4 regions of the Edwardsiella tarda ATCC 15947 genome follow, and region 1 is predicted to be linked to each of the others. Evidence: predicted binding sites of a transcription regulator. Region 1 holds the regulator's gene; each other region holds the start of a gene.
The links. The regulator PurR, encoded in region 1, represses purine synthesis genes. The targets are predictions, from matches to a motif close to CANGCAAACGTTTGCNTG.

Region 2: the regulator PurR is predicted to act here: its motif matches at 5,637-5,654, upstream of rbsD (D-ribose pyranase).
Region 3: the regulator PurR is predicted to act here: its motif matches at 3,147-3,164, upstream of tusA (sulfurtransferase TusA).
Region 4: the regulator PurR is predicted to act here: its motif matches at 4,530-4,547, upstream of purL (phosphoribosylformylglycinamidine synthase).

The regions. Positions count from the first base shown of each region.
Region 1 is NZ_CP084506.1:1,744,442-1,752,165, reverse strand. It holds gene sodB (superoxide dismutase [Fe]) at 1-558, shown strand, start outside; gene cydH (cytochrome bd-I oxidase subunit CydH) at 645-734, opposite strand; gene purR (HTH-type transcriptional repressor PurR) at 1,089-2,114, shown strand; gene DCL27_RS08135 (ABC transporter permease family protein) at 2,117-3,736, shown strand; gene DCL27_RS08130 (ATP-binding cassette domain-containing protein) at 3,723-4,346, shown strand; gene punR (DNA-binding transcriptional activator PunR) at 4,327-5,241, opposite strand; gene punC (purine nucleoside transporter PunC) at 5,381-6,598, shown strand; partial or broken gene cfa (cyclopropane fatty acyl phospholipid synthase) at 6,892-7,724, shown strand, end outside.
Region 2 is NZ_CP084506.1:3,579,577-3,587,300, reverse strand. It holds gene asnA (aspartate--ammonia ligase) at 1-359, shown strand, start outside; gene viaA (ATPase RavA stimulator ViaA) at 371-1,825, opposite strand; gene ravA (ATPase RavA) at 1,827-3,341, opposite strand; gene kup (low affinity potassium transporter Kup) at 3,602-5,470, shown strand; gene rbsD (D-ribose pyranase) at 5,667-6,086, shown strand; gene rbsA (ribose ABC transporter ATP-binding protein RbsA) at 6,094-7,599, shown strand; gene rbsC (ribose ABC transporter permease) at 7,606-7,724, shown strand, end outside.
Region 3 is NZ_CP084506.1:10,350-18,073, reverse strand. It holds gene DCL27_RS00095 (AsmA family protein) at 1-1,086, shown strand, start outside; gene DCL27_RS00090 (DcrB family lipoprotein) at 1,161-1,736, opposite strand; gene DCL27_RS00085 (GNAT family N-acetyltransferase) at 1,813-2,265, opposite strand; gene DCL27_RS00080 (7-cyano-7-deazaguanine/7-aminomethyl-7-deazaguanine transporter) at 2,378-3,034, opposite strand; gene tusA (sulfurtransferase TusA) at 3,258-3,506, shown strand; gene DCL27_RS00070 (OmpA family lipoprotein) at 3,540-4,199, opposite strand; gene DCL27_RS00065 (TMEM165/GDT1 family protein) at 4,357-4,902, opposite strand; yybP-ykoY riboswitch at 4,993-5,098, opposite strand; gene DCL27_RS00060 (N-acetyltransferase) at 5,078-5,584, opposite strand; gene DCL27_RS00055 (DNA-3-methyladenine glycosylase I) at 5,544-6,119, opposite strand; gene glyQ (glycine--tRNA ligase subunit alpha) at 6,347-7,255, shown strand; gene glyS (glycine--tRNA ligase subunit beta) at 7,265-7,724, shown strand, end outside.
Region 4 is NZ_CP084506.1:2,734,469-2,742,192, reverse strand. It holds gene yfhb (phosphatidylglycerophosphatase C) at 1-373, shown strand, start outside; gene yiaY (L-threonine dehydrogenase) at 415-1,566, opposite strand; gene pspE (thiosulfate sulfurtransferase PspE) at 1,825-2,163, opposite strand; gene tadA (tRNA adenosine(34) deaminase TadA) at 2,371-2,889, shown strand; gene mltF (membrane-bound lytic murein transglycosylase MltF) at 2,897-4,363, opposite strand; gene purL (phosphoribosylformylglycinamidine synthase) at 4,643-7,724, shown strand, end outside.

The DNA of each region.
Region 1 (7,724 bases):
TTACCGTACGCCAAGAATGCGCTGGAGCCGCATATCTCCGCCGAAACCCTGGAATACCATTACGGTAAGCACCACAACACCTATGTGGTTAACCTGAACAACCTGATCAAGGGGAGCGAGTTCGAAGGTAAGTCTCTGGAAGAGATCATCAAGACCTCCAGCGGCGGTATCTTCAACAACGCCGCTCAGGTATGGAACCACACCTTCTACTGGCACTGCCTCTCTCCGAACGGCGGTGGCGAGCCGACCGGCGCGTTGGCCGACGCGATCAACGCGGCCTTTGGCTCCTTCGCCGCCTTCCAGGAAGCGCTGACCAAGTCTGCCGTCGCCAACTTCGGCTCCGGCTGGACCTGGCTGGTGAAAAAGGCGGATGGCAGCCTGGCCATCGTCAACACCTCTAATGCCGCCACCCCGCTGACGGGTGAAGACAAGCCGCTGCTGACCGTCGACGTATGGGAACACGCCTACTACATCGACTATCGTAACGCCCGTCCGAAATACCTGGAAAACTTCTGGGCGCTGGTTAACTGGGAATTCGTCGCGCAGAACCTGGCCTGATCCCGATCATCCGGTGATAAAAAAGGCGCTCTTTGAGCGCCTTTTCTCTTTGCCTCCGGCTCTGTCCCCGCCGCCTTGGCTCACTCTCAATGTAGTGCGACAATCAGGCCTGCGACGACGATCAGCGACAGGGCTACCACCGTGGTCACCAAGGAATATTTCAGATCGCTTTCCATTTTGACACCTCTTGTTTTACGTTCTATATCAATTTTTGCCCATAAAGCAAACACGCTAAATCTGTGTTAAATCATTTTTACATAAATCACTCATTAAAACACGCAGAAAATCTTATGATTACATCCTGCGCAAATCGCTAATTAGTGCTTCCCCTTTTGCGTAAGATCAGCCAGAATTTGCGGTTTACTGCCGCGTGGCGACGTTATAATTTTAAACAAGAAACGACACACGTCACCCTATTTGCGCAACCGCAGCGATGCTGTACTACCGAGATTTGCGCGGGCGTCGTTACACGCAGGCAAACGATTAACAAACCGGCGACGCACCGCGTACGCCTAGGAGTCATTTGTTTCATGGCAACGATTAAAGATGTGGCAAAACGCGCAGGCGTGTCGACCACCACGGTGTCTCACGTCATCAATAAAACTCGCTTTGTCGCCGACGAAACCAAAGCCGCCGTGTGGGAGGCCATCAAAGAGCTACACTACTCGCCCAGCGCCGTTGCCCGTAGTCTGAAGGTTAACCATACCAAGTCCATCGGCCTGTTGGCGACCTCCAGCGAGGCGCCTTACTTCGCCGAGGTCATCGAGTCGGTCGAGAACAGCTGTTACAGCCAGGGCTATACCCTGATCCTGTGCAACTCCCACAACAATCTGGAGAAGCAAAAGGCCTATTTGGCCATGTTGGCGCAGAAACGCGTCGATGGTCTGCTGGTCATGTGCTCCGAGTACCCCGAGAATCTGCTGGAGATCCTGGAGGATTACCGCCATATCCCGATGGTGGTCATGGACTGGGGTACACGGCGTAGCGACTTCACCGATGCGATCCAGGACAACGCCTTCGAGGGTGGCTATCTGGCTGGCCGCTACCTGATCGAACGCGGCCATCGCGATATTGGCGCCATCACCGGCCCGGGATCGCGCAACACCGGCGGCGGCCGTCTGCGTGGCTTCATCAAGGCGCTGCAAGAGGCTAACATTACTCCGCAACCCGAGTGGCTCGTCGAGGGTGATTTCGAGCCGGAGTCCGGTTACGCAGCGATGCAAAACATCCTGGCTCAGAAACAGCGCCCGACCGCCGTGTTCGTCGGCGGGGATATCATGGCGATGGGGGCCATCTGTGCGGCAGATGAGATGGGCTTGCGCGTGCCGCAAGATATTTCCGTCATCGGCTACGATAACGTGCGCAACGCGCGCTACTTTACCCCGGCGTTGACCACCATTCACCAGCCGAAGGAGCGTCTCGGCGCCATGGCGTTTGACATGCTGCTCGATCGCATCACCAGTAAGCGTGAAGACGCCAAGACCATCGAGGTGCATCCCAAACTGGTCGAGCGACGCTCCGTCGCCGATGGGCCGTTCATCGATTACCGTCGCTAAGCGTGTCACGGCTGGCGATCTTCCCGCTACTGGTACTGCTAGCTGGGTTATTGCCGCTGGCGGCGATGCTGCCCGCCACCCTGCTGCCGCTGCAACAGGGGGATCTCGCGAGCACCTGGCAACAACTGCTGCACTGGCCCGCACTGGGCGGCAGTCTACTGCTCTCGCTGCTCAGTAGCCTCGGCGCCTCATTGGGGGCGCTAACGCTCGGGTTAGCGCTGGCCGGGCGGACGCTACAACAGCGGCGCCGCCATCGCCTGACGCCGGCCCTACTACTCGCCGCCCCCCATATCGCCCTGGCCACCGGCCTATTGATGCTCGTGGCTCCCACCGGCCTCGTGTGGCGCCTGTTGGCACCACTGTTCGGCTGGCAGCACCCCCCCGATTTGCCGCTGCCCAACGATCCCTATGCCCTGAGCCTGATGCTGCTGCTCCTGCTCAAGGAGACCCCCTTCTTCTATCTGCTGGTGCTGGCTCAGGCCGAACGCTGCGCGGCGGCGCAACAACTTAGTGCCGCCACCGCGCTCGGCTATCCACCGAGCCAGGGATGGTGGCGTATCGTGGTGCCGCAGTTATTGCCCGGCTTACGCCTGCCGATGTTCTGCGTGCTGGCCTTCTCGCTCTCGGCGCTGGATCTGGCCCTGTTGCTTGGCCCGCAACGTCCCTATCTGTTTGCGCAACTCTTATGGCAATGGATCAGCGACGGTGAGCAGGGCGCGCTGGCGGCGCTCGGTGCGCTGGTGTTGCTGTTACTCAACGCCCTGGCGCTGCTGATCTGGTTCGCTATCGAACGCGTCTGGATCCACTATTGCCGCCGGCCGCCACGCCGCCATCAGCGGCAGATGAGAGGACGAATCGCACTCTATTGGCCCATCGCCTTAGGCCTCACGGCAAGCGTCTACCTGATGTTACTGCTGATCTCCCTGGCACAGCGTTGGCCGTTTCCCTTGCGCTGGCCGCAACAGTGGCGCTATGACAGTTGGCTGTACAGCTTCAATGACTGGAGCGGCCCACTGTGGCACACCCTATGGATCGCCCTGGCGGTCAATCTGTTGGCGTTGCCCTTGGCGCTGGGCACCCTGGAGTGGTATGCCGCGCGTCGACGCCAACCCGGAGCCTGGCTGCTCTTACCCCTACTGCTACCGCAAATGGGGCTGATCTTCGGCCTACAGCTCTTCGCCGCCCATTATCACTGGCTGGGTCGCTATCCAGTGGTGATCTATGGTCAACTGCTGTTCGTCACCCCCTATTACCTGTTGACGCTCTCCGGCCCCTGGCTGCGTTTCGATCAGCGCCAGATACGCGTCGCGCTGGCGTTGGGGCAGACACCCTGGCGGGCCTTCTACCGCGTCAAGCTGCCGCAACTCATGCCGGCACTCCTGCTCGCCCTCGCCTTTGGTGTGGCGGTCAGCGTCGGCCTGTATCTCCCAACCCTAGGGCTGGGCGCCGGGCGCTTGCCCACCCTGGCCACCGAAACCGTCGCCTACGCCAGTGGCATCGATCGCCGTCTGGCGGCCATCGGCGCCCTGTGGCAAACGCTGCTGCCGTTACCCGCCTTCCTGTTAGCGCTCTGGCTGCCGTTGCGTGGCGTGCGAGGATCTTCTCGTCATGACTTCCCTTAAACTCGAAAACTTCTGCGTGACGTTGTCACATAAGCCACTGCTGCCCGCACTCTCCCTGACGGTAGCACCCGGAGAGATCCTCACGCTGATGGGGCCGAGCGGCTGCGGTAAATCGACGCTCTTAGCCGGGATCGCGGGCCAGCTCCCCCCGCCACTGCGTGCCGAAGGCGCACTGTGGCTGGGTCAGCGCGAACTCAGCCAAACGCCCCCTTGGCGTAGGGGGATCGGGCTGTTGTTCCAGGACGATCTGCTCTTCCCTCACCTCACGGTCGAGCAGAATCTCCGCTTCGCTCTCTCCCCGCAGGCGGCACCGGATGCCGTCGCTCAGGCGTTATGCCAAGCGGAGATGGCGGAGATGGCCGCCGTTTATCCGGCAACCCTCTCCGGCGGGCAACGGGCTCGCATCAGCGTGCTGCGCACGCTGCTCGCCGCCCCACAGGCGCTACTGCTCGATGAACCCTTCTCTCGCCTGGACACGCCATTGCGCCGGCGCTTCCGCCACTGGATCTATCAGCAGATCGCCCAGCGCGCCATCCCCACCATCCTGGTCACACACGATGCGGCCGATGTCCCCCGCGCGGGACGGATCATCACACTGGCTGTGGCATGAGCCACTCCTGATTCATGGTGCGCGTATCGCCGAGGTAATCGAGTAACCAGTCGAGCGCCGGCGAACGACTGTGGTCTTGCCAGGTCACGCAGCACGCGCTATCGGGAAAGGATTGACTCAAACGCAAGGCGTGCAGACGCCCGGCGGCGATCAAGGGATCGGCGGCATGTGCCGGCATCAGGCCGACACATAACCCGGCCTCCAGACAGTCGATGGCGCACGGCCAATCCGGCGCCACCAGGCGCCGCTGGTTATCCAACAACCAGGTATCCCGCTTGGGAAGAGTGCGCGAGGTATCCTCGATACTCAGCGCCGGAAACGGTCGCAGACGATCGTCATCCAACTCACCGTCGAAGCCCGCCAAGGGGTGATCGGGGCTGACCACGCAGCGCCAGTGGAGAAAGCCCATGTCGCGGAAGGCGTAGCGCCCCCCGGCTGGCACCGCTCGCGTGGCGCCGATCGCCACCTCGACCCGACCGTTGATCAGCGCGTCCCATACGCCATTAAATACTTCGCTGTGGATCATCAACTCCATGTCGGGGAAGTGGCGGTAAAAATCCACCACCAATTGCTGGCAACGCTGCGGACGGACGATTCGGTCGACCGCCACATGGAATTGGCCGCGCCAACCGTTGGCGACCTGCTGGCACTGGCGCCGGGTGGCATGCATTTTTTTGATAATAGCGCGCGCCTCATCGACGAAAAACGCCCCAGCCTCCGTCAACTCCACATCGCGGTGACGCCGCTCGAACAGCGTGACCGCCAACCAATTCTCTAACTGCCGTACGGTGTAGCTCACCGCAGAGGGCACCCGGTGCAGCTCCTGTGCCGCCGCGCTAAAGCTACCGGTACGTGCCACGGCATCGACCACCTCCAGCGAATACTCCGACCACATAGCTAACCCCCTCTCACACTGCTTTCAAAATTTTTCACTCATAATGCCAAATAATAGCGTTTCACAAGCGCGATGCCAGCCAATAAACTCTCAGCCGTCACATTCTCCGCCTGCAAAATATTCATAACGAGTCAAAATAATGAGAAGTAAATCAGGTTTCATGTTCTATCTGGCCGGCCTCAGTATGCTGGGATACCTGGCCACCGATATGTATCTGCCCGCCTTCGGCGCGATGCGCCAGGATCTGGGCGCCTCCGCCGGTGCCATCAGCGCCAGTCTGAGTATCTTCCTGGCCGGTTTTGCCTTTGCACAACTGCTGTGGGGACCGCTCTCCGATCGCATCGGACGCAAGCCGGTGCTGGTGTTGGGCCTGAGCATGTTTGCGTTGGCCTGTCTGGGCATGCTGTGGATCGAGAACACCAGCCAGCTGCTGGTACTGCGTTTCGTGCAGGCGGTCGGCGTCTGTTCCGCCGCCGTCACCTGGCAGGCCTTGGTTATCGACCGCTACAGCAAAGGGGTTGCCAACCGCGTCTTCGCCACGGTGATGCCGCTGGTCGCCCTGTCACCGGCATTAGCCCCGCTGCTCGGCGCTTGGTTACTCAACCACTTCGAGTGGCAGGCGATCTTCGCCATGCTGTTCCTGATCACCCTGCTGCTGCTGATCCCCACACTGCGGCTAAAAGAGCATCGAGCCGCCGCCGCGAATACCCGCGCGCCGAACATCGGCTTCCTGCATCTGATGCGCTCCAATATTTTTAGCGGCAACGTGCTGATCTACGCCGCCTGCTCCGCCGGTTTCTTCGCCTGGCTGACCGGCTCGCCCTTTATCCTCGGCGAGATGGGCTATAGCCCGAACGATATCGGCCTGAGCTATGTGCCGCAAACTATCGCCTTCCTGTTGGGTGGCTACGGTTGTCGCGCCCTGCTGAGCCGCATCGGTGGATCCCTGCTGTTGCCTTGGTTGTTGGTGATCTATTCACTGAGCATGCTGGCGATGCTGGTGATGGCGCTCAGCTATCAACCCGGCCTGCTGGCGTTGCTGGTCCCGTTCTGCATCATGGCGATGATGAACGGTGCCATCTACCCCATCGTGGTGGCCAGTGCCCTGACCCCCTTCCCGCATAACAGCGGCAAGGCGGCAGCCTTGCAGAACACCCTACAACTGGGGGTCTGCTTCCTGGCCAGCCTGCTGGTTTCGGCGCTGATCCACCTGCCACTGTTGGCGACCACCGCCATCATGGCCGCGACGATCCCGCTGGTAGTCCTGGGTTACTGGCTCAAGAGTGACAGTGTCACGACCATGCTCGAGAAACGCCGCGAACAGCAACGCGGCCAGCACGCCCTCACTCGCCATTAATCACCCCGCCCACCTTCTGCGGTGAAAAAGACGGCACTTGAGCCGCTTTTCACCGCAGCCTATACTGGATGAGATATGACCTGGTTCATATTTCTTCCCTCCAGGTCGTTATCATTTGCGTGTTCTGTGGATGGCATCACATTAGCCTGAGCCCTATCGGGCCGTCAGAGACGCTTTTTCACCCTGATTCATGGTGTTGATTGGGCAGACGCCCCATCCGTTGGCATAGTTTTCGTAGCGGTCGCGACGTGCGCCTCGGCACGCCGTTCGTCAGATTTGGCTAGGGAGCAACGATGAGTTCATCATGTGTAGAAGAGGTCAGCGAACAGAATGATAGCTGGCAACGCATCGCCAGCGAGATGTTAGGACGGGCCGGTATCACACTCAACGGTGATCAACCCTATGATATCCAGGTTATCCATCCCGGCTTTTACCGCCGGGTACTGCAACAGGGATCGCTGGGCCTGGGTGAAAGCTATATGGATGGCTGGTGGCGATGCGAGCGATTAGATATCTTCTTTCATCAGGTATTACGCGCCGGCCTGGAGCGCCAACTGCCGCATCACTGGCGCGACACCCTACGCGTCGCCAGCGCTCGCCTGACCAATCTCCAGTCCCGCCGCCGCGCCTGGATGGTCGGACGCGAACACTACGATCTGGGCAACGATCTCTTCAGCCTGATGCTCGACCCCTATATGCAATACTCCTGCGCCTACTGGAAACAGGCCGAGACCCTGGAACAGGCGCAACAAGATAAGCTGCGCTTGATCTGTGAGAAACTCCAATTGCGTCCCGGCATGACCTTACTGGACATCGGCTGTGGCTGGGGGGGGATTGGCGGCCTACGCCGCCCGCCACTATGGGGTTCGGGTCGATGGGGTAACCATCTCGGCCGAACAGCAGAAGCTGGCAGTCGAACGCTGCCACGGGTTGGATGTGCGCATCCTGTTGCAAGACTACCGCGATCTGAACGCGCGCTACGATCGGATCGTCTCCGTCGGCATGTTCGAACACGTTGGTCCAAAGAACTACGCCACCTATTTCGCCGTCGCTCGGCGCAATCTTAAGGATGATGGGCTCTTTCTGCTGCATACCATCGGCGCGAACCACACCACGCCGGATGTCG
Region 2 (7,724 bases), 1.8 Mb from region 1:
ATGTGCGAGCGCCGGACTATGATGATTGGACATCGCTCGGTTCTGAGGGACTGGGGGGGCTGAACGGCGATATTCTGGTGTGGAACCCGGTATTGGAGGATGCCTTTGAACTGTCTTCAATGGGGATCCGTGTGGATGCGCAGGCGTTAAAGCGTCAACTGGCGCTCACCGATGATGAGGACCGCATGGCACTGGAGTGGCATCAGTCGTTGCTGCGTGGTGAGATGCCGCAGACTATCGGCGGTGGTATCGGCCAATCCCGTTTAGTGATGTTATTGCTGCAACAACAGCATATCGGTCAGGTGCAGTGTGGTGTGTGGCCGCCGGCGATTCGCCAGCAAGTGCCGGCGATCCTCTAACTGTCCTGACACTAACGGCGCCAGCGACGCAGCAGGCGCCCCTTAATACCGCTATCAAAGCGCCAAATATAATCAAAGACTTTCATTATGCTGGGCTTGCCATGTGGCGACATGGCCACTGCGTGAAAGCAGTGGCCATTCTGTTTTTGCAGCTGTTTTATTTCTCGCTGCGTCTCTTCAGGGAGACGTTGGGCGATAAAGTCAGAAATGACCACCGCATCCGCCTGCTGCCAGGCCGGTTGTTGTAATAACGTGCTGGTCTGTGCCAGGCAACGAGCCAGATCGGTCCCCCCCCTAAAGCGTTGGCTGAGGAAGCGGATCGCCTGATCGATGCCATCATCGGCGGTGAGTTCGTGTTGTACGATGTCGCTGGAAAATAACATGATGTAACAGCGACGATTATCGGCCAGAGCGATACGCATCAACGCCAGGCAAAAGGCTTTAGCGCACTGTTCATGGAAGCCACCCATCGAGCCCGAGGTGTCGACGCAGACGATAAAAGGCCCCTTAGGTTGCTGTTGGTGGTGATGGTAAGCGATCAGGCGTTGTACCGGCTGTTCACGCCAGGCATCCCCCTGCAGGCGATAGGTCATCAGCCGCTTTTCCAGTAAGCGGCGGTAGAATTCATACTCCAACTCACTCAATCCCAGAATCGAGAGTTCGCTCGGCATGAGGCGTAGGATCTCGTCGCTCTGGTGAATACCACTGACCTCCTCCGGCATCACGGAGGGCTCACGTAATAAGACATGACGAATCTCTTGCTGAGTGTCGGCCTCCTCTTTCGCTTCGGCAGCGCGGCTACGTCCTAGACGTTCGGCTAATTGTTGCAAATCAGGTTGGCCAGCCAGGAAGTCGCCATACTGCACCAGTAGCTGATAGTCGCCATGTTGAGGCGTCGAGCGACTGAGGTCCCATAGACGTCCTGCTGCGTTTTCATTTTCTGCCAATACCGGTTCGAGGGCTCCGCTCAGTTGTAGACGTTGTTGTAACTCTTGTTGCAGGAGTGCGCGTTCTTCCTCCATCACCTGATGATGGAGTGTCAGCGTGCGTGCGACTAAGCTAAGGCGCCAGCGTTGTAGAAACAGCGCATGGAAACTGTCGCTGTGGGGAAAGTTTCCTTGTGGACACAGTTGACGCGCCTCGTGATTAAAAGGGGAGTCCTGGTTGGTAAGCCAGGTGAGTGTCGTGGGTAAGTTGCGGAAGAACTCTCCGTTGCCTAACAGCAGCTGATGTTGGTATAGGGTGAACTCTTGCGCCAAGTCATCGGGGACATTGGTTTCACTGATCCGCTTACGCAACCGTCGTTGCCAACCGGGCCACTCCCGATCGATAAGCTGACGCAGACGCGGGTGCTTCTCAAAAAACGCTGCCAACTGGGGGGCGGCGATGAGGCCGACCAAAAAGTCTTGTAGCAACTCGCTTTCATTCATGACCAGGAAGGCTTCGACGGCCTCGAGCGATGGCATGTCAGATCGTCTCTCCCTGTAAGCGTGCGGCAAGCGCGTTAAGGTGCTCTTCGACTTCCAGCAGGCTGGCTTCGATTTGAGCGAGCCAGTCGCTACTGACGAAGAGACAAGGCTGTTGGCTGGCGAATTGTTGACGTTGTTGCTGCAACGCTTGGCGCAGTTTATCGAGGTTGGCCAGAATATCGTCGCTCGCTCGTTGACGCGGATCGCCCGGCAGGCTCAATAGACTGGATTGTTGGCTGATGTCGCGCACCTCCAACTGATGCTGTGTGGTAATGGCAACATCGATGCTTAGGGCAAAACCGATCCCATTGAGGCGGGCTCGTAACTCGCCGCCCTTCTGGAGCCAGCGGTTGAGGGTGGCCGTTTCGATCACCAAATGGGTGACTTGCATATCATGTAGGCGCAGCGGTTGCAGCAGCAGGAGCGTCAGCTGTGATGTATCGAGTCCATCCGGTAAGGCGTGCTGAGACTTACGGTTGAAGAGCCCGGCTTTGGTTTGCAGCGTCAGGGCTCGGGTCTGTTGATAGTCGCGCTGACTCTGTAGCCACTGTGTCTCCAGTTGTTGTATTTGCAACAGGAGTGCCTGTTGACGATAGGCCTGCTGGGTTAGGATCAATTGAATATGTTGATTGAGCAGTTGGCGTGAGGGCAGGTCGTGCCAGAGACACTCCTTCAACAGGATCAGATCCAGCGGTGCGACACTACTACGTCCGCTAAAGAAGGCGCAGGCTTGTAACAGACGGACGGCTTTTTTCCAGCGCCGATCAGAAATATAGGGCGCGTTTTCCAACGAATCGATATGCTGGCGTAACTGAAAGATCAGCTCGAAGACGCTATCCGGCAGCGTGACGCTGATCAGCTGTTGTTGCCACTGTTGAAACTCTTCGCTGCCGATGGTGAGGCTAGCGGGTACGGGGTTATAGCCATCATCCTGATGGCTGTTGATCAGGGCGCGGAAATTGTTCTTTTCCTGTACCTTATCTAACCATAGCCGAATCAGCATGCGGTCATACAGTGCTTCGAGTCCACCATCAGCCTCCGGTAGTTCGTTTGAGGCGGTGACCAGTAGGCGTAGGGGAATGGCTACTTCGCATTCACCGTTACGGAAACGGCGTTCGTTGATGGCGGTCAATAGGGTGTTCAGGATCGCGGGGCCCGCCTTCCAGATCTCGTCTAAGAAGACGATCTCTGCTTCGGGCAGGTAGCCCTGAGTCAGGCGTTGATAACGCCCTTCATCTTTTAACGCCTGGATAGAGAGGGGGCCGAAGACCTCTTCTGGCGTGGAGAAGCGCGTCATCAGGTATTCGAATGCGCGCGCATCGCGAAAGGCGAACTTGAGCCGGCGCGCGATTAGGCTCTTAGCGATGCCGGGCGGACCGAGTAAAAACACACTCTCGCCGCACAGTGCCGCCAATAGGCATAGGCGTACCGCTTGTTGCCGCTCATATAAACCTGACTCCAATGCATGGCTCAGCCGAGAAATACGTTCGGCCAATTGACGGGGTTGCGTCATACTAATCTCTATTCATGACATGGATGATTTTGTTGTATCTATTTATAAGGTGTATGACCAGCTTTATTTCGCCCGTGTCGGGATGGTGAAGAGAGAGGGCCAAGCGCCAAGACGCCATGTTGTTTGTTACATAATCAACGATATTCTTGCGGGTTTTACGGTGGGAATGCGAGGGTATTTATGCATACTGTGCAACCTTTATCTGCGCTCGGGATGTTGGCGCATCTATGGCTGACGGAAATTTCACAACGAAAAATGTTATGAGTACAGAACAGAAACGCTCACTGACCACAGTGACCCTGGCGGCTATCGGCGTAGTGTATGGCGATATCGGTACCAGTCCTCTTTATACACTCCGCGAGTGCTTTGCCGGACATTATGGCTTCGAAGTGAAGCCGGAGATTGTCTTCGGTTTTCTCTCGTTGATCTTTTGGATGCAGATCCTCATCGTTTCGCTGAAGTATCTGACCTTTGTCATGCGGGCGGATAACGCCGGTGAAGGGGGCATCTTAACGTTGATGTCGCTGGCTGGGCGTAATACGACGGCGAAGGTCACGGCGACACTGGTGATCCTCGGGTTGATCGGCGGTAGCTTCTTCTACGGTGAGGTGGTGATCACACCAGCCATTTCCGTGATGTCGGCTATCGAGGGGCTGGAGATTGCCGCGCCCTCGCTCGATCCCTATATCGTCCCCCTCTCCGTCTTAGTATTGACCGTGTTATTTTTTATCCAGAAGCACGGTACCGGAAGCATCGGTCGCCTGTTTGCCCCAGTGATGGTGTTATGGTTCCTATCGCTGGCGATCCTTGGGGGACGTAGTATTCTCGCTAACCCTCAGGTACTACATGCCTTGGACCCACGCTGGGCAATCAACTTCTTTGTCGAATATAAGAGCCTCGCCTTCTTTGCATTGGGGGCTGTAGTGTTGTCGATCACCGGGGTCGAGGCGTTGTATGCCGACATGGGGCACTTCGGCAAGAAGCCGATTCGCTTGGCCTGGTTCCTGTTTGTCATCCCCTCGCTGATGCTGAACTATTTCGGGCAGGGGGCATTATTGCTGACCGATCCGACCGCGATTAAAAACCCCTTCTTCTTGCTGGCGCCAGACTGGGCGCTGATCCCCTTGTTGGTCCTGGCGACCCTGGCGACGGTGATCGCTTCGCAAGCGGTAATCTCCGGGGTCTTCTCCCTGACGCGTCAGGCGGTGCGTTTAGGCTATCTGCCGCCGATGCGTATCATCCATACTTCGGATATGGAGGCCGGGCAGATCTACATTCCGGCGATCAACTGGGCGTTGTACATCAGCGTGGTATTGGTGATCATCGGCTTCGAGCGCTCTAGCAATCTAGCGGCGGCGTATGGTATTGCGGTGACCGGTACCATGGTACTGACCAGCATGCTCTCTTGTACCGTGGCATTGAAGAACTGGCACTGGAACCGCTTCATCGTGGCCGTGTTGCTGCTGGGGTTGTTGTGCCTCGATGTGCCGCTATTTAGCGCCAACGCGATGAAGATCCTATCAGGCGGCTGGTTGCCGCTGACCTTGGGTCTGCTGATGTTTATCATCATGACGACCTGGAAGAGCGAGCGTTTTCGTTTACTACGTCGTTTGCATGAACACGGTAACTCTCTGGAGGCGATGATTGCCTCTCTGGAGAAGTCACCACCGGTACGGGTGCCTGGCACGGCGGTGTATATGTCGCGCGCGGTGAATGTTATCCCCTTGGCAATGTTGCATAATCTAAAACATAACAAGGTATTGCATGAACGGGTGATCCTGTTGACGTTGCGTACCGAGGATGCCCCCTACGTGCATAATGTGCGGCGAGTGACCCTGGAGCAACTTTCGCCGACCTTCTGGCGTGTCGTAGCCAGTTACGGTTTTAAAGAGACGCCGAACGTCGAGGAAATTTTCCATCGCTGTGGGTTGGAGGGATTACCCTGCCGTATCATTGAAACCTCCTTCTTCATGTCGCATGAGTCGTTACTGTTGGGGCATCGTCCCTGGTACCTCAAGGCTCGTGGTCGCCTATTTATGGCCTTGAGCCGTAATGCGCTCCAAGCGGCCGATCAGTTTGAGATCCCACCTAACCGGGTGATCGAGTTAGGGACGCAGGTCGAGATCTAACGTCGTATCCCGACCTGATTTCTTACGAAAGGGCGCCATTGGGCGCCCTTTTTGATTGAAACCGCGCTTTGGCTGAATCGCTTTTGCCTCGAAACGTTTCGATAGCGATCACATTTTTTTATTTTTTCCTTGGTTCGTTCTCACCCTCCCCTTACACTTAGCCGATGAGCGAAACGTTTCGCTGGTGGAGTGAGTCATGAAAAAAGGCACAGTACTGAATTCTGAGGTTTCGGCGTTAGTCGCCCGTCTTGGCCATACGGATAGCGTCGCCATCGGGGATGCGGGTTTACCGATCCCTGATCGGGTGGCGCGTATCGATCTGGCGTTGACCCATGATATTCCGCGTTTTATGCAGGTTGTGGAGACGGTAACGGCGGAAATGCAGGTGGAGCGTGCCGTTGTGGCGCAGGAGATGGCGCAGATCAATCCTGACGTCCACCAGCAATTGCTGGATTGGCTACAGCAGTTAGGTCGGCGTCAGGGAAATGACATTCAAATCGATTATGTCACGCATAGCCAGTTTAAGACGCTGAGCGCTGAGAGTAAGGCGATCATCCGTAGCGGTGAATGCTCTCCCTACGCCAATGTACTGCTGTATGCCGGCGTGACCTTCTGAGGCCATTATGCAACCGTTACTGGCGTTAAACGCAATCGATAAGTCTTTTCCTGGCGTGAAGGCGTTATCCGGCGCGTCATTGAATGTGTATCCCGGCCGCGTGATGGCGCTGGTGGGGGAAAATGGTGCGGGCAAATCCACCATGATGAAGGTGCTGACCGGGATCTACCAGAAAGATGCCGGCTCGCTGCATTACTTGGGACAGGAGACCGCGTTTAGTGGCCCGAAATCCTCTCAAGAGGCGGGCATCGGCATCATTCATCAAGAGTTGAATCTCATTCCGCAGCTTACCATTGCGGAGAATATCTTTTTAGGGCGTGAGTTTACTAATCGCTGGGGGCGCATCGACTGGACAAAGATGTACGCTGAGGCCGACAAGCTATTGGCACGTCTCAATCTAGGGTATAGCAGCCATCGTCTGGTCGGTGAGTTGTCTATCGGTGAACAGCAGATGGTGGAGATCGCCAAGGTTCTGAGTTTCGAGTCGCGGGTGATCATCATGGATGAACCGACGGATGCGTTGACCGATACGGAGACCGAGTCGCTGTTCAGTGTGATCCGCGAACTCAAGGCACAGGGGCGTGGCATCGTCTATATCTCTCATCGCTTGAAAGAGATTTTTGAGATTTGCGATGACGTGACGGTATTCCGCGACGGTCAGTTTATCGCCGAGCGGCCCGTTGACGAGCTGACAGAAGACACACTGATCGAAATGATGGTTGGGCGCAAACTGGAGGAGCAGTATCCACGTCTGGATAAGGCTCCCGGGGCGTTGCGTTTACAGGTTGAGCAGTTGTCCGGCCCGGGCGTGAATGCCGTCTCCTTTACCCTGCGTAGCGGCGAGATCTTAGGCATCTCCGGATTGATGGGGGCCGGGCGTACTGAGCTGATGAAGATCCTGTATGGCGCATTGCCACGAACCCAGGGTTCGATCACGTTGGAAGGGCATGACGTGCAGATCCGTTTGCCTCAAGAGGGATTGGCCAACGGCATCGTTTATATCTCGGAAGATCGTAAACGTGATGGCTTGGTGCTGGGTATGTCGGTGAAGGAGAACATGTCGCTGACGGCGCTGCGCTATTTCAGCCGTCTCAATGGATCGCTTAAGCATGGTGAAGAGCAGGAGGCGGTCAGCGACTTTATCTCGTTGTTCAATATCAAGACACCATCGATGGAGCAGGCGATCGGTTTACTTTCCGGTGGTAACCAACAGAAGGTCGCTATCGCGCGTGGGTTAATGACACGCCCCAAGGTATTGATCCTCGATGAGCCGACGCGAGGCGTCGATGTCGGTGCAAAAAAAGAGATCTATCAGCTAATTAACCAGTTTAAGGCGGATGGTTTGAGCATCATCCTGGTCTCCTCGGAGATGCCTGAAGTACTGGGAATGAGTGATCGTATCCTGGTGATGCATGAAGGGCATCTGAGCGGGGAGTTCCCGATCGAACAGGCAACACAAGAAGTGCTGATGGCGGCCGCCGTCGGCAAGCAATACGGCGTTAAGCAGGAGTAATCCCCGATGAATAACCAAGTCTCAGTCAATCAGGGCGGATTCAGCAAAGCCCGGCTCAAAACCTGGCTGGTGGAGCAGAAGTCGCTGATCGCCTTATTGGTGCTGATCGCGGTGGTCTCCTCCAT
Region 3 (7,724 bases), 1.7 Mb from region 1:
GGAGCCGACCTCGCCAACGGCCAAATGACCGCCCAAGCGCAGCGTCTCGCCGATGGCACCTGGAACATCGAGTCGATACGCCTCAGCCAGATCCACTGGCAGAGCCCGCAAACCTTGCGTCCGTTCTTACAGACGTTAAAACGCTTACCACCGCTAACGCTTCAACGTTTGGAGCTATTAGGTGCGAATCTGGAGGGTAACGGTTGGGCGCTGAGTGGACTCGATGCGAGCCTTTCCCACGTCTCACTGACTCGTGGCGACTGGCATAGCCGACAAGGTACCTTGGCCTTCAACGCCCGTGACATTGTGCTAGGCGGTATCCACCTGAGCGAGCCGCTGTTCGATGCCGACCTGACGCCACAAGGGATTAGCGTTCGCCAATTCAGCACCCGTTGGGATAATGCGTTATTGCGTACCAGCGGATCCTGGCGTCGCGATACGGGAGCGCTGGCACTGAACGACCTGGCGATTGTCGGATTAGAATACAGCCTGCCGACGAACTGGCGCGAACTGTGGCTACGCCCGCTACCCAATTGGTTGGCGACGATTACCCTGGATCACTTCTCACTCAGCCGCACGCTGCTGGTCGACGTCAACCCCGCTTTTCCCTTCCAGATGACCGCATTGGATGGATTTGGCAATCAAGTAACACTGGCTCGTCAGCATCGTTGGGGGATCTGGCATGGACAAATGCAATTCAATGCCAGCGAGGCGACCTTCAACAAGGTCGATCTGCGGCGGCCATCCTTCACGCTCCAAGCCGACGAGCAAGGGATCCGCATCGACGATCTCAGCGCCATCTCTCAGAAAGGGTTGCTAGAGGCGAACGTGAGTTTAAATCGCCGCGATGATCGGTTGAGCCTGACCCTCGATGGACGCGGCGTGCCAGCGAATCAGTTGAACGCATGGGGCTGGCCTTCTCTGCCGCTCCAAGGCGACGTTAACCTGCAACTGTCGCTACATGCGCCACTGCGTGCCACGACACCGTTTCGTCCGGGGGTGAACGCCACCCTGAACGCCCAGGATGCCAACGGGAATCGTCTGCAACAACGCATGGTCGATGGGGTATTGATGACGAGTGAATAAGCCGTCTCGGCGACGACGCGAAATGGTCGACGCGCCCCAGCTCACGGCGGGGCGCGCCAGCGGCGCATTGGGGATTACTGCGCGAAGGTGAGGGTGCCAAGGACTCCATTGGCGATATTCGCCGCCTCTTGGCGGTTATCCCCCGGCAGAGAGATCTGCATGGTCATCAGTTGATCGCCGATCTGTGCCAGGATGATGCTGGAGTAGACAGCATGGCCATTAGCCTGCTGCATGCTCACCACCTTCTCCACCGACTTACCGCCCAGCGTCACGGCTTCCGATGAGACCAGCTGCAAGCTAGCATCACGCGACTTCTGCTGGTCGATCAGGCGAGATGACAGGGTATTCAGGCTATCCTTCGGCATCGGTGCCAGAATGACGATCACCGCCTGTTGGCCGGTCTTATTGGCATACACCGACATATTATTGGTCTGTGAACCCAACTTGCTGGTCTGATCGCTCAATCCGGCCGGCAGCGTAAAGCTAATCTTGCCATCCAGCAGGCTCACCTTAGCCCCCGCAGGTACGCTGGGCTGCGTCGCACTCGCCCCCTGCGCTGGCGCGCTAGCCTCGGTGGTGGAGTTGCCATCACAGGCGGCCAGCCCGGTAACCAATAGCCCGACGCCGATCAACTTCACTAAATTACCCATGGAAATTCCTTATGTTGTCCGAAGGTCTGATTCCACATCGCACCCGATCGCGGAATAAAAAGCAAGTAACCGAATGTTACGCCGTATCCAAACACAACGCTTTGGCCAATCGCAGACGATAATCAGCCACCGCCCCCTGTGGTTGCAATTGGATGATGCTGTAACCATTCTTGATCAACATCATCAGCATCGCAGGAAAACCATTACGCGTCTTGACCTCGATGCGCCGATAACCGTGCTGTATCGCCCACTGTTGCTGCGCCTGCAAGAGAGATTGTGCGACGCCAGCCCGTCGCCACGCTGGCAACACGCCACCGAGCCAACTATAAACGGTCTGGCTATCCAGCGCGTAGCCGATCTTAAAACCAACGGCCTGCCCCGCGATACGCGCAATCAACAAACTGCTTTCGCGTCCATCCAGACGGGCGTGTAAATCCGCCAGCGTATGGCGTGAGTTAAACTCCGGAATGGCGCGATATAACGCCAAGATCTCCTGCGGGGTCGCCGCATGCAGAGTAATCGCCGTCATCGCTTTCTCCTCGGGATGAGAAAACATCATAGCGTAAAATGGAGGTAGTGAAACGAGGCGACATCATTACGCCGCAGGGACGCCATCAGCGACGTCCCCTATGGATGCCGAACTATGCCAACGAGATCTGTTGGCGAAAAGCGATACGCTTCAACAGCATATTCAGCATGACACCATACATCGGCAGGAAGAAGACCATGCTGATCAATAGTTTGAAGGTATAATCCACCAGCGCAATCTCGACCCAATGCGTCGCCATAAACGCATCACTACTGTGATAGAAGGCAATAAAGAAAAACGATAGCGTATCGCTAATATTGCCAAACAGCGTCGACGCGGTCGGTGCAACCCACCACGCCCGAGTCTGGCGTAGCCGGTTGAAAACATGCACATCCAGGATCTGGCCGAGGACATAGGCCATAAAGCTGGCGCACGCGATACGCGCCACCATCAGGTTCATACTGCCCAAGGCAGCGAACCCTTGCCACTGCCCCTGGAAAAAAAGCGCAGAGACACAGTAGGAGATCAGCAACGCTGGCACCATCACCGCGAGGATGATACGCCGTGCCAGTGGCGCACCGAAGATACGCACCGTGAGATCCGTCGCCAGAAAAATAAAGGGGAAGGTGAATGCACCCCAGGTGGTATGGAAGCCGAAAATCGTAATCGGCAACTGCACCAAATAGTTACTTGATGTGATAATTAACACATGAAAGAGGGACAGCCAACACAAGGCTGTAAACCGCTGTTGCGGGGTAAAACTAAACATCAATGTCACCTTTTTGGTTATTGGGGTGAGGGAACCCAAGAAAAATAATTATCCACTAATGGATGCGGCAGCGATCATACCCGGCTCACGCCATGATGCAACGGTTATTTTTCACGCAAACGTTAACGCCCTTTGCAGCGCACGGCCCGGCAGGTACACTAACGACGTAATACTATGGACCCGAACGAATGACCGCCAACGCGGCCGCAGCCAGAGACCCAGCATGACCGATCCCTTTGCCAACCCAGACAAAACCTTGGACGCCTTAGGCCTACGCTGCCCGGAACCCGTGATGATGGTACGTAAGACCGTTCGCCATATGGCGGCGGGCGAAACCCTACTGATCATCGCCGACGATCCGGCTACGACCCGAGACATCCCCGGCTTCTGCCGCTTTATGGATCACACCCTGCTGGCACAGGAGGCCGACCAGGCACCCTACCGCTACCTGGTGCGTAAAGGTGGGGCATAAGCCGCCCTCTACGAGCGGCTTATCAATCACAATTTACAGCGGGCTTAAGGTGATCTCGACGCGACGGTTCTGCGCCTTACCTGCGGCGGTGCTGTTGCTGGCGATCGGGTTCGCAGGCCCCATACCGATGGTACGGATACGCCCCGCCGCCACACCCTGTGTGATCAACGCGCTGGCCACACTGTCGGCTCGCTGCTGCGATAGACGCATGTTCAGATCGCGGCTACCGGTGCTATCGGTATAGCCCACAACATTCACCGCAGTCTTCTGATACTCCTTCAGCACCATCGCGACCCCTGTCAGCGTATTGGCACCGGCGGGCTTCAGGTTACTGCTGTTAGAATCGAAGGTAACATTGTTCGGCATGTTCAGGACGATGTTATCCCCCTGGCGCGTCACGCTTACCCCAGTACCCCGCATCTTGTCACGCAGCTTAGCTTCCTGCACATCCATGTAATAGCCAATCCCTCCCCCCAGCGCCGCCCCGGCGGCCGCGCCGATCAGTGCGCCTTTACCGCGATCGCTCTTCGATGAGGAGAGTGCGCCGACCCCGGCGCCTAGCAAGGCGCCCAGTCCGGCGCCGATGCCCGATTTCCCAGCCTGGGACTCACCGGTATAAGGATTGGTGGTACAACCGGAGAGGATCAGCGCCGCACTGACCAGGCCTGCGATGCACAAACGGCTTTTTTTCATGAAGAAACCTCAATGTCGGTAAATGCCCCCGCTCCCGGGGGCGTAAAATCCACGAGATAAACTCGTACTTGGCTCAGAGCACGCTGCCTGAGCCACACTGCTCCCGTCTGACCGGAACGGTGTGTATTGGTTCCCTATGAGTGGAGCAAAAATCAGGTCACACGATAAGGGTAACAACTCCTAAAGTGGCAAACAGCAATGCAGAAAGTCGCCGCCCCCAACCACTTGTCAGGTAGGGCTGTAGACGAGCGCCAAACCACAACATCGGTGCATTGGCTAGCACGATCCCCAACGTCGACCCCAGAACGACCCAGGTAAGATGCTGGTAATGCGCCCCAAGCAGGACCGTGGCGATCTGTGTCTTGTCGCCAATTTCGGCGAGGAAGAACACCATCAGAGAGGCCCAGAAAGGATGGCCTCCCCGGATCTCACCGTCATCCCGATCGGGAAACAGTACCCATATCGCCATCGCCAGGAACCCCATGGCGACCATCCAACGCATCATCTGGGGATTGAGGAACTGATTGACCAATTCGCCAATTAGCGCAGCGAAATAGTGATTAACCAGGGTGGCTAGAGTGATCGCCAACAGAATCAGGAAAGGTTTACCAAAACGCGCCACCAACAGTAGCGTCAAAAGCTGAGTCTTATCGCCGATTTCAGCTAAGGCGACGGAACTCATCGAAGTTAAAATAATAGACACGACAGACAAATACCGGGGTGAGTAATCTGGACATATGGCGCGGCCAGGCCCTCACCCCGGAGTGCGCCTTAGCCGACCACAGGTCTCGTCAACCCATCGCGTGATGGGCGCTGACGCCATGGTGATATCACCAAGTTTGTTGACGCCAGCGCCGGGGTGATAACACACCGGCAGACTACTCCCCCATGATGGAAGAGCGCGCAGTGTAATCAAGCCGCCGCCTTTTCTCAAGATCTCCCCCGGCCCGCCATAACAGCGTCGCCACCGCCTGACCGGTACTCGACTGGATCTGCCGATCCAGACAACGGAATCCCTGGCGACGATAGAAAGCCAATGCTCGACGGTTAGCGCAATACACCTCCAACAACAGCCAAGGATGGTGGCGTTTGGCATGACGCATGAGACGTTGAGCGAGACCGCGCCCACGGTAACGGGGGGCCACAAACAGCGCGCCGAGTAAATGGGGCGGAAGGATACAAATGAATCCACACACCCGATGCCCATCCAGCGCCAACCAAGTCTGCCCCTGCGGCAGGTAGGTATCACGCACCCATGGCAGGCTGGATCGCCAATAGCCGGGCGGGATCGCCGGATGAGCCTGAATCGTCAGCCTCAACCACAGCGCCAGCAATGCCGGGCGATCAGCGGGATAGGCCGGGCGGAGACGAAGGGGAAGAATCATGATGCAGATAACATCCTGGTTGGTGATCGTTCACCATCCCACACGCTTGCATGAAGGCATAGCAAATGGTCGTGCCGACGAAAGTGAAACCGCGCTGTTTCAGGGCCCGTGCCAGCGCATCAGAGGCTGCGCTACGCGTCGCTCCCGCCACGTCCGACCGGACCGGCGCGCCAGCGACGAACGACCACAGAAAGGGGGAGAAGACCTCACCAGCTTGCGCCATCGCCAGCAAGGCGCGGGCATTCGTGATGATCGCCACCAGCTTACGCCGGTTGCGGATCACGCCCGCATCATGCATCAGTAGCTCAAGCTCCTCCGGCGTCATCGCAGCAACCCGTACAGGATCGAAGTTATGGAAGACGCGTCGATAATGCGGGCGCTTCTTCAACACCGTCAGCCACGATAATCCGGCCTGCTGTCCTTCGAGGCACAATAACTCAAACAGCGCCCGCTCATCATAGAGTGGACGTCCCCACTCTCCATCGTGATAGGCGATATAATCTGGATCCGCCGTGACCCAGGCACAACGTTGCACCGCATGCTGTTCCATTTTGCCTCCCGCTGATAACCAGCCACCAATCATACCCCGACCGGCCGCCCGCGAGGCGCCCGATAGCCGATTTTGCACGTAAAATCCGCAATAGCGGCGCCTGTGGGGTAAAAAAGCGCACCTCGTCGCACTATTGCTGTATATCTTACGCACAGGCGGTATACTGATCCTTTCTGTTTCAATCCACTTGAACGCGTGCGAACACATCCAACATGCAAAAGTTTGATATCAAGACCTTTCAGGGGCTGATCCTGACTCTGCAGGACTATTGGGCGCGCCAGGGCTGCACCATCGTCCAACCGCTGGACATGGAAGTCGGCGCCGGCACCTCTCACCCGATGACCTGTCTGCGAGCGCTGGGCCCAGAGCCGATGGCAACCGCCTATGTGCAACCGTCCCGTCGCCCGACCGATGGCCGCTATGGCGAAAACCCGAACCGACTGCAACATTACTACCAGTTTCAGGTAGTGATTAAGCCATCCCCGGACAATATTCAGGAACTGTACCTGGGCTCGCTCAAAGAGCTGGGTCTGGATCCGACCGTGCATGATATCCGCTTTGTCGAGGATAACTGGGAAAACCCGACCCTGGGTGCCTGGGGCCTAGGCTGGGAAGTGTGGCTCAACGGGATGGAAGTCACTCAGTTCACCTACTTCCAGCAGGTAGGCGGCCTGGAGTGTAAACCGGTCACCGGCGAGATCACCTACGGGCTAGAACGTCTGGCCATGTACATCCAAGGCGTCGAAAGTGTATACGACTTGGTATGGAGCGACGGCCCGCTGGGTAAAACCACCTATGGCGACGTATTCCACCAGAATGAAGTCGAGCAGTCTACCTACAACTTCGAATACGCCGACGTGGATTTCCTGTTTGCCTGCTTCGATCAGTACGAGAAAGAAGCTCGCCTGTTGCTGGAGCTGGAAAATCCGCTGCCGCTGCCGGCCTATGAGCGAATCCTGAAGGCTGCCCATAGCTTCAACCTGCTGGATGCGCGCAAGGCGATCTCCGTCACCGAGCGCCAACGCTATATTCTGCGCATCCGCACCCTGACCAAAATGGTCGCCGAAGCCTACTACGCCTCTCGTGAGGCACTGGGCTTCCCGATGTGTAAAAAAGATTAAGAGGCAGCCATGACGCAACAGACTTTCCTGGTTGAAATCGGCACGGAAGAGCTGCCGCCGAAAGCCCTTCGCTCACTGGCGCAAGCCTTCGCCGACAATTTCCGTAGCGAGTTGGACAACGCTGGCCTGGCACATGGCGACATCGCCTGGTTTGCCGCACCGCGCCGTCTCGCGCTGAAGGTTGCCGCCCTTGATGCGGCACAGCCCGATCGCGAGATCGAAAAACGTGGCCCGGCCATTGCTCGGGCCTTCGATGCCGACGGCAAGCCGACCAAGGCGGCCGAAGGTTGGGCCCGAGGCTGCGGGATCAGCGTCGAGCAGGCTGAACGCCTGACGACCGATAAGGGCGAATGGCTCCTGTACCGCGCCCAGCAGAAAGGGCAGCGAGCACAAGAGCTGCTGCCTACGCTGGTCGCGAATGCGCTGTCACGCCTGCCGATCCCTAAACTGATGCGCTGGGGTGCCAACG
Region 4 (7,724 bases), 990 kb from region 1:
CGCGTTTCGCCCCCGCTTACAGCCTTTCCCTCAGGTTCGGGCGCGGCTAGAGGCGTATCTTTCCTGCCCAGAGACGCGAGTCTGGTTGTTGACGGGCTCACCGCAGCAACTAGTCGAACAGGTCTATCGTGATAGCGGCCTGTTGCCTCGTTTGACGTTGATTGGCACACAGATTCGGCGTCGTTATGGTGGCTGGACCTTGACGCGTCGTTGTTTGGGGCAGGAGAAAGTACGCCAGCTGGAGCAGGTACTAGGCCGCCCCTTCCAGCTGTATAGCGGTTATAGCGATAGCCGCCAGGACGACTGTGTATTGCGTCACTGCCGCTTCCGTTATCGGATCGATCGTGACGGCGCGTTACACCGATTACCTTGAGGCGCGCCCCGCCGTGGAGATGGGGAGGCGCGCGATCCGCGTTACAGCGCGGCGCGGAAGATCGCCACGATCTCCGCATGGCTAGCTTGGATCGGGTTGGTTAAGCCACAGGCGTCTTTCAACGCGTTATTGGCCAGGGTATCCAGATCTTCCTCGCGCACCTTTAATTCGCGTAGACCGGCAGGGATCGCCACGTCGTGTGCCAGGCGGCGGATCGCCGCGATACAGGCATCGGCGCCTTGCTCATCGCTCATCCCTTGTACATCGACGCCCATCGCCGCGGCGACATCCTTCAGCCGGCCGGCACAGGCTCGGGCGTTAAACGCCTGGACATGAGGCAGCAGTATCGCATTGCAAACACCGTGCGGCAGATCATAGAACCCACCCAACTGGTGGGCCATGGCGTGCACATAGCCCAGGGAGGCATTATTGAAGGCCATCCCGGCGAGGAACTGGGCATAGGCCATCGCCTCGCGTGCGGCCATATCGCCCCCCTCATTCACGGCGGTGCGCAGATGGGCGCTGATCATCGTGACCGCCTTCAAGGCACAGGCATCGGTGATGGGCGTCGCGGCGGTGGAGACGTAGGCTTCGACGGCATGGGTCAAGGCGTCCATCCCCGTGGCGGCGGTCAGCCCTTTAGGCATACCGCTCATCAGTTTGGGATCGTTGACGGAGAGAATCGGGGTAACGTGTTTGTCTACGATAGCCATCTTGATGTGGCGTTGCACATCGGTGATGATGCAGAAGCGCGTCATTTCGGAGGCGGTGCCGGCGGTGGTATTGATGGCGATCAGCGGCAGTTGGGGATGCTGTGAGCGATCCACCCCTTCATAGTCGCGGATATCGCCACCATTGGTTGCCACGAGGGCGATCCCCTTGGCGCAATCATGCGGCGATCCGCCCCCCAGGGAGATCACACAATCGCACTGCTGCTCGCGCAGCAACGCCAGCCCTTCGGCAACGTTCTCGGTGGTGGGGTTAGGATGGGTCCCGTCATAGACCACGCTTTGAATGCCGCCCTCGGCTAACAGTGCCTGTACTTCCGCGACGACACCGAGACGATTTAGCACGCTATCGGTGACGATCAACGCCTGGCGGTAACCATACTCTTTCATCGTGGCGGTGGCCTCGTTCAGGCAGCCGCTGCCGATCATGTTCACACTCGGAATAAAAAACGTTGAGGTTGCCATCGACAACTCCTTTCATGTTATTTAATTAACATGAAAGATAGCTGTTTCAGGGTGAATTACAGCGATCTTGCGCACGGAATGGTGAAAATTAAATATTTAGGTAACTAACAAATGTATTTCTTTTGTATTGTTTAGTCATTAGTTATTGATTATTTGTTTGTTTTTATTGTGTTTAGCGTATTTTTTTGTCACGGCAGCGAGGAAGAGGGGAAGGGCGGTACGCGCAGTGACTGGGCGTGCCGCCGACTAACTGTGTGATTATTTTACCATCTCTTGGCTTTTTGCTACCTGTTTCAGGCCGCCTTCATTGATGGCGTGCTGGTAACCCATCTCTTGCAATAGCTGTTGCGCCTTGCCGGATTGATGTCCGCTGTTGCAGTACAGATGTAGCGTGTCGTTTTTATCTTGGGTCAGGCTGGCGATGCGTTGTTCCATCTGGCTGAGAGGAATGTTGTGAGCGCCTTTGACGTGCTCTTGCTGGTACTGCTCTGGTACACGGACATCGATCCAGTACTCTGCGGCCCAGAGTGGGGCTGAGGCGGTCAGTAGGCCAGCCAGCAATAGTGCGTGTTTCATGCGCCGAATTTGTGCAAACATCCAGGTATCTCCGGTAAATGGGGGTCATTGGGTGACGATGGGCCGATGGCGTTTTGCCTGGCGATTCGCCAACGCCTAAGCGATAGGCGACATATAGTATGTCTGTGATGTTTTCGCTGTCTGCTGCGATGCCAGCAAAATTGAAATAACGCTAATGGGAGGAGAGGGCTGTGTATAATGCGCGCCGGAAACCGAAGGGGGGATGGAGTGACACAACACGATGATAGTTACTGGATGCGCCGGGCGCTGGCGTTGGCAGAACGGGCCCGAGCGCAGGGCGAGGTACCGGTCGGTGCCGTGTTAGTCCTGGATGATCAGGTGATCGGCGAAGGGTGGAACCGGCCTATTACCCGTCACGATCCGACGGCACATGCCGAGATCATGGCGCTACAACAGGGGGGCGCGGTATTACAGAACTACCGCCTGCTGGAGGCGACGCTGTATGTGACATTGGAGCCATGCGTGATGTGTGCCGGGGCGATGGTGCACAGCCGTATCCGGCGTCTGGTATACGGTGCGAGTGACTTGAAAACCGGCGCCGCCGGCTCGTTACTCGATGTGCTCGGTCACCCGGGAATGAATCATCGCATCGAGGTGTGTGGTGGGGTGTTAGCCGAGGCGTGTGCGGCGCAATTGAGTGATTTTTTTCGCCAACGGCGGGCCCAGAAGCGCGCCGAGCGCGAGGCCCGGCGTCAGGCTGCGCCCGATGAGGGGGCGCAGGAGTAGCCGATCGTTACAGGGTGAGGCGATTGGCACTTAACGGCAGTGCGGCGTTACCGCGTTGCGCCAGCAGTGCCAGACGGGTCGCCTCGGCCGCCTCGCGCTTTTCCTTCTCCTGTAGATAACCGCGTAGGCTGACGGTATAGCGGCGAATATTCTCCACATATTGATAGGCTTCGTGGCCACGGGCGTAGCCATAGTTGAGCCGCTGATAGTATTTCTTCTGGCTCAGCAGCGGCAGACGTTGCTTAACGTCGGCCCAGCTATCGGGATCGCCCCCTTGCTGCTGGGTCAATTGGCGCACATCCAACATATGGCCGTAGCCCATGTTATAGGCGGCCAGGGCAAACCAAATCCGCTCATCTTCCGGGATACTCTCGGGTAGCTTGCTCATCAGACGCTCCAGATAGAGCGAGCCGCCCGCGATACTCTCCTCCGGATCGAGGCGATCCTTGACCCCCAGCCCCTCCGCGGTGGCCCGCGTCAACATCATCAAACCGCGCACCCCGGTCGGTGAGGTCGCCTGCGGATTCCAATGAGACTCTTGATAAGAGACGGCGGCCAATAGGCGCCAATCCATGGTGCGCGCGTGCTGGGTGAAGAACTCTTGCAAGGTCGGCAGCACGTTGTCGATGGCGGCGAGGAAGGTCCGTGTATCGACATAGTCGAAGCTGCCGACATGGCCGATATACTTTTCCTCCAGGCGCGCCAAGGTACCGTCCTCGGCGCTCTGACTGAAGAAGTCGAGCATCGCCGCATACAGGCTGTCGTCTTCATTACGATTGAGGTACCACATCACTGGCTCTTCATCGCTGATATCGAAGGCTACCGCGACCTGGGGATGAATACGCTGGAACAGGGCGATAACCATCGAGTCGGCCACCGTATAGTCCAGTTTCCCGTCGGCCACCTGCTTGAGGAGGTCGTTCGCTGAGAGGCGATCGCTATGCTCCCACTGCAGCTGGGGATACTTTTCCTGGCGATAGTGGTTCAGGGTGGTGATGTGCGCCGAACCGGATTGCACCTTGAGGGTGCCATTCAGTTCGCCGAGGTTGCGCGGACGCGCCTTACCCTGGCGATACACCAACTGTTGTGAGACGGAGTAGTAGGTCGGGCCGGTGCGGTAACGCTGCAGTCGCTCACTGTTGTAGAGCAATCCGGCGGCGATCAGATCGGCATCGTTGCTCTCCAGATCGTCGAACAGCTTGGGCAGGGCGGGGCGCACAGTCACGCGCAGCTTCACCCCCAGATAGTCGGCGAAGCGTTTAGCCAGCTCATAATCCAACCCGGAGAGCGTGTTGCCTTCGCGCTGGTAACTGAGCGGAGAGATGATGGTACTGACGCGCAGCTCTCCACGATCGAGAACCTGTTGTAGCTGATTTTCATTGCCGCTGCGCCACGGAATGTTGGGCCACAGGGCTAACGCTAAAAGCGCGCAGACAATACCGATAAGGTAATAATTATATTTTATACGTTTCAAATAGTTATCCCATGACGGTCTAGCGGGATGCGAGTGCTGGTGTTAAACGTGGAATAAAGGTCAAACCAAAAAAACAGGCGCATTTTGCTTAACAAAACGCCAGTGTGCAACTTTAACCGCATTTTGGGTCAATAAATAGGCGCTCAGGGCTATTTACAAGAAAGGCTACGCAAACGGTTTCGTCGCGCTGGGAGATTCACTATAATGGCGCCGGTTTCCCCCTGTTTCGCCCATTGAGGCGGCTGTAAACAGCTTCCTCGCAGACGAGAGAATTAAATCATCATGGAAATTCTGCGCGGCTCTCCCGCTCTATCGGCCTTTCGTGTTAACCAACTGCTCTCTGCCTGCCGGGATGCATCCCTGCCGGTGAACGCTATCTATGCTGAGTACATGCACTTTGCCGATGTCAGCGCACCACTGGACTCCGCGGCATACGCGACCCTACAACAATTGCTGACCTACGGGCCGTCGCAAGCCACGCATGCGCTGTCGGGACGGCTGCTGTTGGTCACCCCGCGTCCGGGTACCCTTTCGCCCTGGTCCTCGAAGGCGACCGATATCGCCCACCACTGCGGGTTGCATCAGGTTCGCCGCCTGGAGCGTGGTCTGGCCTACTACATCGAGAGTGAGCCGCTGAGCGATGCGCAATGGCAAGCGTTACAGGATCGGCTGCATGATCGCATGATGGAGTGTGTGTTCACCGATCTGGATCAGGCCCAGCAGTTATTTACCCAGCACGAGCCGCAGCCGGTGCAGTATATCGATATCCTGCAAGGGGGCCGGGCCGCCTTAGAGGAGGCTAACCTGCGCCTGGGGCTGGCGTTGGCGCAGGATGAGATGGACTACCTAGTGACGGCGTTCACCCGCCTGGAGCGCAACCCCAGCGACGTCGAGCTGTACATGTTCGCTCAGGCTAACTCCGAACACTGCCGCCACAAGATCTTCAACGCCGACTGGGTGATCGATGGTCAGACCCAGCCCAAGTCGCTGTTCCAGATGATCAAGAATACCTATCAGCAGACGCCGGATTACGTATTATCGGCCTATAAGGACAACGCGGCGGTGATGGAGGGATCGGCGGTCGGGCGCTTCTTCGCCGATGGCGAGAGCGGGCGCTATGACTTCCATCAGGAACCCGCGCATATTCTGATGAAGGTTGAGACCCATAACCATCCGACGGCGATCTCGCCCTGGCCGGGTGCCGCCACCGGCTCAGGTGGGGAGATCCGTGATGAAGGCGCGACGGGGCGTGGCGCTAAACCCAAGGCGGCGCTGGTCGGTTTTTCCGTTTCCAACCTGCGTATTCCCGGTTTTGAGCAACCTTGGGAGCAGGATTTTGGCCGCCCGCAGCGTATCGTCAGTGCCCTGAATATCATGACCGACGGCCCGTTAGGGGGCGCCGCGTTCAATAACGAGTTTGGCCGTCCCGCGTTACTGGGCTATTTCCGCACCTATGAGGAGCAGGTCGCCAGCCATAACGGCGTCGAGCTGCGCGGTTACCATAAGCCGATCATGCTGGCCGGTGGCCTCGGCAACATCCGGGGCGAACATGTCCAGAAAGGGGAGATTGCCGCCGGCGATCAGTTGATCGTGCTGGGGGGACCGGCGATGAACATCGGTCTGGGCGGTGGTGCGGCCTCGTCGATGACCTCCGGGCAGTCGGACGCCGATCTCGACTTCGCTTCGGTACAGCGCGATAACCCGGAGATGGAGCGACGCTGCCAGGAGGTGATCGACCGTTGCTGGCAGTTGGGCGAGGCCAACCCGATCCGCTTTATCCACGATGTGGGCGCGGGCGGCCTATCCAATGCGATGCCGGAGCTGGTGAGTGACGGCGGTCGCGGCGGGCGTTTCGAGTTACGCGATATTCCTAATGATGAGGCGGGGATGAGCCCGTTGGCGCTGTGGTGTAACGAGTCGCAAGAGCGCTATGTCTTGGCGGTCGCGCCACAGGATCTGCCGCGTTTCGCCGCCATCTGTGAGCGTGAGCGCGCGCCCTACGCGGTGATTGGTGAGGCGACGGAGACACGCGAACTGACCTTAAGCGATCGCCACTTCGCCAACCGACCAATCGATATGCCGCTCGACGTGCTGTTGGGCAAGACGCCGAAGATGACGCGCCGGGTCGATACCCTGCATGCGCCGGCCAATGTCTTGGATCGTGGCGTCATCGAGATCGAGGAGGCGGTTCGACGGGTGTTGCATCTGCCAGCGGTAGCGGAGAAGACCTTCCTGATCACCATCGGCGATCGCAGCGTGACCGGCATGGTGGCGCGTGATCAGATGGTTGGCCCCTGGCAGGTGCCGGTGGCCGATTGCGCGGTCACCTGCGCCAGCCTGGATAGCTACTACGGCGAGGCGATGTCGTTGGGCGAGCGTGCCCCGGTGGCGCTGCTCGACTTCGCCGCCTCGGCGCGTCTGGCGGTGGGAGAGGCGCTGACTAACTTGGCGGCCTGTCACATCGGTGACATTAAGCGCGTCAAGCTCTCTGCGAACTGGATGGCGGCGGCGGGACATCCCGGCGAGGATGCCGGCCTGTATCAGGCGGTTAAGGTGGTCGGTGAGGAGCTGTGTCCGGCGCTGGGTCTGACCATTCCCGTGGGCAAAGACTCCATGTCGATGAAGACCCGCTGGCAACAGGATGGCGAGGAGCGTGAAATGACCGCGCCATTATCGCTGGTGATCACGGCTTTCGCGCGCGTGGAGGATGTACGCCGTACCCTGACGCCACAACTGCACTGCACGCAGCCGAACGCTCTGCTGCTGCTCGATCTGGGTGCCGGGCGTAACGCCCTGGGGGCCAGCGCCTTGGCGCAGGTGTACCGCCAGCTGGGGGATATCCCGGCCGACGTGCGCGACGCCGCGCAACTGGGGGCTTTCTTCGCCGCGATGCAACAGTTGGTGGCGCAGGGGCTATTGTTGGCTTATCACGATCGCGGCGATGGCGGGTTGTTGGTGACCCTGGCGGAGATGGCCTTCGCCGGCCACTGTGCGCTGGATATCGACATCGCCACGTTGGGCGAAGATACGCTGGCGGCCTTGTTTAGTGAGGAGTTAGGGGCGGTGATCCAGGTGGCCCAGACCGATCTGGTCGCGGTGCAAGCCATCTTGGCCGAGCACGGTCTGGCGGCGATTAGCCACGAGATAGGCCAGGCGATGCCAGGCGATCGACTGCATATCCGCCATGGCGCGCAGCCGGTATACGACGAGAAACGCTCGACCTTACGCGCCTGGTGGGCCGAGACCACCTGGCAGATGCAACGCCTGCGTGATAACCCGCATTGCGCCGATCAGGAGCATCAGGGCAAGCTGCTAGAGGAGGATCCTGGGCTAAACGTGGCGTTGAGCTTCGATCCGCAAG